2 regions of the Alteromonas mediterranea DE genome follow, and region 2 is predicted to be linked to the other one. Evidence: predicted binding sites of a transcription regulator. Region 2 holds the regulator's gene; the other holds the start of a gene.
What was found. Region 2 encodes FNR, which switches genes on or off when oxygen is low (the NO sensors DNR and NnrR bind a similar motif). Its sites were predicted from a motif close to TTGATCTAGATCAA; they were not measured.

Region 1: the regulator FNR is predicted to act here: its motif matches at 1,939-1,952, upstream of MADE_RS19095 (high-potential iron-sulfur protein).

Annotation. Positions count from the first base shown of each region.
Region 1 is NC_011138.3:4,301,813-4,306,240, forward strand. Features, by position in the region: gene MADE_RS19075 (exonuclease domain-containing protein) at 1-503, opposite strand, end outside; gene MADE_RS20625 (hypothetical protein) at 519-773, shown strand; gene MADE_RS19085 (zinc ribbon domain-containing protein) at 1,052-1,243, shown strand; gene MADE_RS19090 (flavin reductase family protein) at 1,236-1,865, shown strand; gene MADE_RS19095 (high-potential iron-sulfur protein) at 2,101-2,394, shown strand; gene MADE_RS19100 (amidase) at 2,491-4,125, opposite strand; gene MADE_RS19105 (substrate-binding periplasmic protein) at 4,266-4,428, opposite strand, start outside.
Region 2 is NC_011138.3:2,339,345-2,343,772, forward strand. Features, by position in the region: gene MADE_RS10365 (heavy metal translocating P-type ATPase) at 1-649, shown strand, start outside; gene ccoS (cbb3-type cytochrome oxidase assembly protein CcoS) at 651-881, shown strand; gene MADE_RS10375 (sulfite exporter TauE/SafE family protein) at 868-1,527, shown strand; gene fnr (fumarate/nitrate reduction transcriptional regulator Fnr) at 1,573-2,313, shown strand; gene uspE (universal stress protein UspE) at 2,564-3,487, shown strand; gene ttcA (tRNA 2-thiocytidine(32) synthetase TtcA) at 3,602-4,428, shown strand, end outside.

The sequences.
Region 1 (4,428 bases), 2.0 Mb from region 2:
AAATAAATAAACAATAAGAAGCGCAGGGCACTATCGAATAAACACACTAAGTAGCTTTCAAGTGAAAAACTTTCTGGCCATCCTCGGGCAGTAATTTGCTCACTCAGTAAGTTGACGAGTTTAGGTTTTCTCTGAGAAGCAAGACCTTGAATGCTGCCGTATTCTGACAAAAGCGCGAGCAGGGCATCTTTTGTCAAAACCCCAGCAATGTCATTAAGCGTAGCGTGAGTTAAATCGCCAAACCAGCCGTCCTTAATTAAACAGTCAATTTGATGTTGAGGGGCAACAATTTCACCATAATTGAACTGCATTCTATCTATCACTGCATATTTGCGATTAGCCGCGCGAACCACAATACACTGCTTGTCCTCATCAAGGGCTTTGAAACGCTGGATAAAGCGCACAGCTTCACTGCTTAATAACGACTGGCTCGCCCCTTCAAAGAACGCGAGAAATTCATGAAAATGTGTCAGGTAATAACGGGGCGGTAAATCTTTTCGCATGGTGCATCTTTGGCTATGAAATCGGCAATAGTGTATATTTATACAGCCCAATTAATCAAATTAAATACGCCTATTTTAGTTATTGATTCCCTGTTTAAACTCGCACTCGCTGTTTCGATACCCATTGAAAAAAAGCCGCAAGCTGCGAATCGTCTAATAGATGCTGTAAACTATTGTAGTGTTTGGCCAGCGCCATTTCATCGTAGAATCGGTGGACACCGCTATGACATTGCCGGCAAATATATATGCCGGATTGAAGCTCTGCTTTAGTGTAATGCTTTTTGAAATAGTTACGCCGATGCATTTTTTTGGGGATGAGGTGATGAAACGTTAAACGGGTCTGTCTTTTACAGCACGGGCATACGCCTATCTTATTCACCACAATTCACCTTTAATAAAATCTACTTCCGTCTGCATCTAGCTTGCGTATGCCTAATCTCGCTCTCGTTTAGGCGCGCCTATCGCTTACACTTCTATGCCAGTGAGTAAATCCAGTCTTCTTTGCATTACGTAATAACACCAAATAATGATTACGAAGGCGAACTATTATGAGCTTAACCCGTTCTATGGGCTTCTCTTGCCCCTACTGTATGGCACCAAACGATGTGGAAATAGATGAAGTTAACGACGTAGGTCAAGTACAGGTTCTTGATTGTCAGGTATGCTGCCAACCCATAGAGTTAACCGCATACCAAGACGCCGACGATATACACATTGAGGCAGAACGAGAGAATGACTAAGCAGTTTACTCGCAGTGATATAGATGCACTAGCGCAGCGCTATCGGGCCAACCTAATTAACAGCCTATCAGGCTTTAAGTCAGCTACCTTAGTTGGGACGAGTGACGGACAAACCAATAACCTGGCTATTGTCAGCTCTGTTGTTCACGTAGGCGCAAACCCTCCTCTTCTTGGCATGATCATGCGACCTCACACAGTAACGCGCGATACACTTAGCAATATTAAGCAACAAGGTTTCTACACACTCAATCATGTCTCAACTGATTGGGTAGACAAAGCGCACCAAACCTCTGCACGCTACGCGCCAGAAGACAGTGAATTTGATGCCGTAGGCTTAACGCCTGTGTTTAGCGAAACGTTCAGCGCCCCTTATGTCAAAGAGAGTGAGATAAAAATGGGGCTTAAGGTAGCGCAACACTTTACCTTACTAAATGAAACCGAAATGGTCATTGGTGAGATTCAAGAACTTTTTTTACCTGAAGCAATTATTGATACCGAAGGTTACGCCGATATCGAACAAGCGAAAACAGCGTGCATCTCCGGGCTAGACAGCTATCACGGTACCTCGCGTATCGCACAGTTTGCCTACGCTAAGCCGGGTGTAGATTTATCGCAAAAATGAACCTTTTAGCGCAACTTCGGTCTTATTTGCATCAATAAGAGTTGCTACTGCCATATCGAACTCTGAAGTTTATTTAATCTAGATCAAAGGAAAATACGACTTTTCGTTCGATCTTTTTTCAAAAAGAGATAGTATTTAGATATGTAATAAAACCTGCCTCTTTGGGCAGGTTTTTGCGTTTAAAGCGCCGAATAAAAAAGAATCATTATCGTTTCTATCTCTTAAGGAGAATGTTATGAAATCTGTAAACCGCCGAGATTTCTTGAAGTTATCAGGCTCTACAGTTATAGGTCTGACGCTAGGTGGTGTAGCGTTGCGCGCACAAGCTCAAGAACAGCTAAGTGCCGACGACCCAACAGCGAAAGCATTAAACTACACACCGTCGTCTACCGTTGAAGGTTCAAAGTGCGCTAACTGCATGTACGTGCAGGGAGCTGATGGTGAACAATACCGTCCTTGTAACATTTTCCCTAATAAGCTGGTAAATGCGGATGGCTGGTGTAGTGCTTGGGTTAAAAAGCCGGGCTAAGATAGCGGCCACGCTGATAGACGATTGAAAGCCCTCGATATTATCGAGGGCTTTTTTATTGCTTGAAGGATGTATTCACTCCCTTGCGGCAAATGCTTAACGAGGGTCGCTAAGGCCTGCTTCTATACCTTTTAAACGCGGGTTATCAAAGCGCGTGGGTAATAAACCGGGCTTGATAAAAAAGCCGTGTTTTGCTTCAAAAATGCTGCCTATTTCTAGCACTTTCTTATCTTGCCATTTGCCGCCTATGAAACTAATGCCTACCGGAAGATCTTTTACTTGCCCAGCAGGCACAGTTAAATGCGGATAACCGGCAATAGCGGCCAAATACCCAATCCCGATGAAGCCCACTGGTGAGTGGTCGCCATACACGCCATCAATTAAAAATGAAGGGCTATTCGATGGCGCAACCAATACGTCAACATTGTGCTTCGACAATAAGGCGTCTATACCGTTTTCCCCAGCGGTATCTCGGATAAGGCGCAGTGCATGTTTGTATTCGTCACTGTCGATAGCAGAAGAGGCTAAGGACTTCTCAAAGATATCTTGGTCAAATAACGCTAACTCTCTGGGTGTAGCCTGGTTGAACTCGATGAGCTCAGACAGGTTTTTAGCGGGAAGCGATGCAGGAGAGTTCGACAGGTACTCGTTAATGCTGTGATGGAACTCGCTTAGCAACACATTGTATGAATCTGCCCAAAAGGAATCCGGCTGAGAAAAATCACTGATATCTACGAGGGTTGCACCAGATGCTTCCAACTGCTTTAACGCTTTTTCATAAACAGCCAATACGTGAGGGTTATCACCTTGTCGGTAGCGCACCACACCAATACGCTTACCTTTTAAGTCTGTGGCAAGCAGCGACGAAGAGGGGATTTCAAGAAGGTAGTCGTCAGCGTTTTTAGTTGCGCTATCGTTTTTATCGGCGCCAGCCATAACTGAGGCCATTAACCACGCGTCTTGTACACTCGATGTCATTGGCCCTGCGGTGTCCTGGCTAAGTGAGATAGGTACAATATGGGTTCTAGAAAGTAAGCCTACGGTTGGTTTGAAACCTACCACTCCGTTAATAGAAGCTGGGCAGATAATAGAGCCATTGGTTTCCGTACCCACGGCGAGGGACGCCAAGCGCAGCGACATAGCCGCTCCCGAGCCCGACGAGGAACCACAGGCACTTCTCGATAGCATGTGCGGGTTACGAGTAAGCCCGCCTACCGCGCTCCAACCACTTATTGATGATTCAGAGCGAAAATTTGCCCACTCCGATAAATTAGTTTTACCCAGAACAATGGCACCGGCTGCTTTCAGTTTTGCCACAATGGGTGCATTTCGCCCAGTGTTATTGTTAAGTAGCGCCATCGAGCCCGCCGTTGTAGGCAGTTCATCGCTTTCGATATTATCTTTCAGCAAAACAGGTATACCTGCTAACGGGCCCAGCGTCTTGCCGTTCGCCAGTTGCTTATCAATAGCATTCGCTTCTTCTAGCGCATTGGGGTTCACTGACAACACACTATTTACCTTGCCATCTAGCTGTTCAATACGCGCTAAATAACCTTTTACCAAGGCCGCAGACGTAATCTCGCCACTGGCAATAGCCTGTGCTTGCTGATGTGCGGGTTTACCCAAATAGTATTGCGTTTCGTTCGCTTGGTTTGAGTTAGAGGGGGTTGAGTGAGAAACACACGCCGTACAAATTACGGCAGCGACCAGTAAATACCACTGCTTCAACATAAATCTTTCCTTAACGCATAATCCCACTGCCTGTTTTTTTACTGTTAAACAAAAACAGCAAGTCACAGACGTTAGAGTAATGATAGTTTGTTATACGTTGTATCAGAAATAGTTCACTGGCTACACAATAAAATGTGTATTTACTGAGTTACTGGGGTTGGCAGCTTATAAAGAAGATTATCCAGTTTATATTTATCTAGCAGCTTCTGATAACGCCCATCATCAATAAAAGCGTGAAGCGTGGCGTTAAATGTTGCTCTTAATTCTGGGTCAGGAATGGCGGCACTATAACTAGAGATAGGA
Region 2 (4,428 bases):
TACACATTTTTCAATGGGCTCTGCCGCATTTAGCCTGGCTAACTTACCATCATCAGATACTTACCCATCAGCCAATGTATTTTTAACAGTAAAAGGGCAAATCATTGCTGCTTTTGAAGTACGTGACACCCTTCGTGACGATACCCATGAAACTCTAGATATCTTGTCGCAAAGCCATACCCTTGCGGTATTAAGTGGTGACACCCAACAAAACGTTGATACGCTAACCGCGCCTTTGCCCATAAAAACGGCGAAAGGCGGCTTAACACCTGAACAAAAATACGAAGCGGTTCAGCAAATGCAGCAAGGGGGAGCCAAAGTAATGATGATGGGCGACGGCATTAACGATGCACCTGTACTTGCCAGTGCAGATGTTGCCATTGCAGTGGGTAACGCAACGGACGTTGCCAAAACGGCTGCTGACGTTATATTGCTGGGCGATCAACTGTTATCTGTACCAGCGCTAATTAAAACCTCACATCAAGTGAAACAGAAAATAAGACAAAACATCGGCTGGGCTGTGGGATACAACCTTTTAATATTGCCTTTCGCCGTGTCTGGTTTACTTTCTCCATGGATGGCGGTTGTGGGTATGTCATTAAGCAGTATCATTGTAGTTACAAACTCAACGCGACTTTTGAGCAAATAGCATGAGTATTATTTACGTATTAATTCCTATCGCCATCATTATTGTGGCAGTCGCTATTGTCATTTTCTTTTGGGCGGTAAAAACCAATCAGTTCGAGGATTTAGACCGCCAAGGCTATAGCATTCTTTTTGACGATGACTTATCGCCAGAAGAGAAAAAACTGGCCGAACAGCGCAAACAAATACAAGAAGATAAGGCAGCAAAAAGCCAAGAAGATAATGGACGGGATTAATTACTTTTCTGCCTTTCTTATAGGTTTAGCAGGAGGCGTACATTGTGTAGGCATGTGCGGCGGTATTGTTGCAGCGCTTAGAGTGGTATCGCCAAAGGGGGCACCGGCATTGCCCTACACCCTCGCCTACAACATGGGACGCATTACTAGCTATACACTAGCAGGGGCCATTACCGGTGCGCTTGGAAAAATAGCTGCTGACTTCGTACCGCTTGCTAATTATGCCCTCTCTCTTCTAAGCGGCATCATGTTGCTTTTACTCGCTTGTTACTTAGGGAAATGGTGGACGGGTTTATCGGTCTTAGAAAACGCGGGCAAAGGCCTGTTTGCAAAGCTTCAGCCTTTATCAAAACGATTTCTTCCTTTCAAAACGCCGTTAAGCGCGGTTCCCTACGGCTTTATATGGGGCTGGCTACCATGTGGATTGGTCTATTCAACGCTAACCTGGTCTCTGGCAGCGGGTAATGCATTGCAAGGCGCTGGCATTATGTTTTTCTTCGGTTTGGGAACGTTACCCACACTGTTAGCCGCAAGTGCCGGTAGCCAGTATCTTGTTCAAAGCTTTCAGCACAGCTATGTGAGACAAGTCATAGCTGTGATAATGGCCATATACGCCACTTATCTAATTTATGGCGCATTCATGTGAAAATGCGTGTACTATAATCATGTGTACATTAAGAGAGTCAGTCTTATGAGCAAAGGAAGCGAATTTTCAATACATTGTCAGAACTGTAGTTTCAGTCACCTCTGTTTACCTGTTGCATTGAATAAGACAGAAATAGAGTCTCTCGACGATATCATAGAGCGCAAAAAGCCCCTTCATAAAGGTGATACCCTTGTTCAAACCGGCGATAAGTTTGAGTCGTTATATGCAGTAAGAACCGGGTCATTTAAATCGTTTGTGACTAACTCTGAAGGTGAAGAGCAAATAACGGGGTTTCACTTTCCCGGTGACATCATTGGCTTTGATGCCCTTCGAGAAAACAAGCACCAAAGTTACACAATGGCTCTAGAAACCGCCATGGTGTGCGAGTTGCCCTACGAAACGCTTGACGAAATGTCGATGCAGTTTCCTAAATTACGCCATCAAATTATGAGCTTTATGAGTGCAGAGATTAAACATGATCACGATTTGATAATGCTTCTCAACAAACGCACGGCTGAAGAACGCCTTTTGTATTTTATCTCTCATTTATCTCAGCGTTTTGAAGAACGCGGTTTTTCACACAGAGAATTTCACCTTACGATGACGCGTAACGAGATAGGTAACTATCTTGGCTTAACGATAGAGACCATCAGTCGCTTATTAAGTCGTTTCCAAAAAGAAGATATTATTAAAGTTGAAGGTAAACTTATTACGATTGTGGACTTTGAACGCCTTAATACCAAGCTAGAAGTGCTTAACGGCCCGAGTATAGTGTGTAACGGCTAATGTGGTCTAACTCGGTTAAATAGGGTTATCTTCCTAAAAGCGCGCATTCAGCGCGCTTTATACTCCTACTCCCATAACCCTTTTTTCCCATTATTGGCAATGACGCTATACATTGTTGCTTGCCTTGCAATATAAAATACTTGATCTAAAACAACTTACGTTTTCCACATTGTCGTTTATAGTTAGTACAAGTTACTGTTGAACGTTACCGTTCACACAGCCACGACCAAACTTCGTATTAGGGGGAGTTATGATTGAGTGTAAACGAATCCTTGCGGTAGTCGATGCCGAGCGAGATAACCAGCCCGCGTTAAGTCGCGCTTATGAATTAGCATCAAAGACCGGGGCCTCTGTAACTGCGATTATGGTGGTTTACGACTTGTCTTATGATATGACCACTATGTTAAGTCCAGATGAGCGAGAAGCCATGCGAGATGCTGTTACCAATGAGCATGCTAAATGGCTCTCTGGGCAGCTTAAAGAACAAGGCTTCGGTGAAACTGACATCGTGGTTGAATGGAACAATCGTGCCTACGAATCGATTATCTATTACACACTTAAGAATCAAATTGACCTTGTTGTAAAAGCCACTAAAAAGCATGACGACCTGGCTTCCGTTATTTTTACACCTACCGATTGGCATTTAATGCGTAAGTGTCCGCGCCCCGTTTTATTAGTTAAAGAGCATGATTGGCCAGAAGGCGGCGAGATCATTGCCGCTGTAAACGTCGGCAGTGAAGACGAAGAACATGCTGCGCTTAACGACAAGATTACCGTTATCGCCAATGATTATGCGGCCTTGCTAAAAGGTAAGGTTAATTTAGTCAATAGCTTCCCTTCTACGCCACTTAATATTGCTATCGAGGTGCCCGAATTTGACCCTGATACCTATCATGACGCGGTAAAAAATCATCATAAGAAAGAAATGAAAAGCCATGCGTTAAAGTACGGCATTGCAGATGAAAAATGTGTTGTCAGAGAAGGGCTACCTGAAAAAGTCATTCCACAAGTGGCAAAGACATTAGACGCCGAACTCGTCATTATAGGCACTGTAGGCCGCGTTGGTCTTTCTGCCGCGCTCATTGGGAACACGGCAGAGCATGTTATCGATGAGCTAAATTGTGACGTATTAGCTATCAAGCCAGACGGATTCGAGTCGCCGTTAAGTGTGTGATGCCATTAACCTTACGAGCCGCTTTTTATGAGTAAATTTAAGAATACAGGCATGGTCTAGAAAAGGCCCTTTATTGTATAATGCTTGCTTTATCACGAACCAAGCTAGTTAATTATGAGTTTAGGCACAAGCAGTGCTGATGCGTCGGTACTAAACGCAGCGCAAAGTAAGCAAAAGTACAACTTCAACAAACTTCAGAAGCGCCTTCGCCGCAATGTGGGTAAAGCCATAGGCGATTTCGGTATGATTGAAAACAATGACAAAGTCATGGTGTGTTTATCTGGCGGTAAAGATAGTTACACCATGCTGGACATTTTATTGTTTTTAAAGAAGATTGCGCCTATTCACTTCGACATAGTTGCGGTAAACCTTGACCAGAAGCAACCAGGGTTCCCTGAGCATGTATTGCCTGAATATCTAGAGCGTATTGGTGTTGATTACAAAATTGTAGAAGAAGACACCTACTCTATTGTTAAAGATAAAATTCCTGAAGGTAAAACCACCTGTTCACTTTGTTCAAGACTGCGCCGCGGTATTTTATATCGCACCGCAAAAGAACTCGGCGCAACAAAAATAGCCCTTGGTCACCACCGTGACGATATGTTGGAAACCTTTTTCCTAAATATGTTTCACGGCGGAAAGCTGAAGTCCATGCCGCCAAAACTAGTCAGCGATAATGGCGAGCATATCGTTATTCGTCCGCTCGCCTACTGTACAGAAAAAGACATCGTAAAATATTCACAAGCCGTAGAGTTTCCTATTATTCCTTGCAACCTATGCGGTTCCCAAGAGAATTTACAGAGACAAAATATTAAAGCCATGCTTCAAGACTGGAACAAACGCTTTCCGGGCCGAATAGAGTCAATGTTTAGCGCTCTTCAAAATGTAGCGCCATCTCACTTAGTAGATAACAACTTGTACGATTTTAAAGGTATTACCAC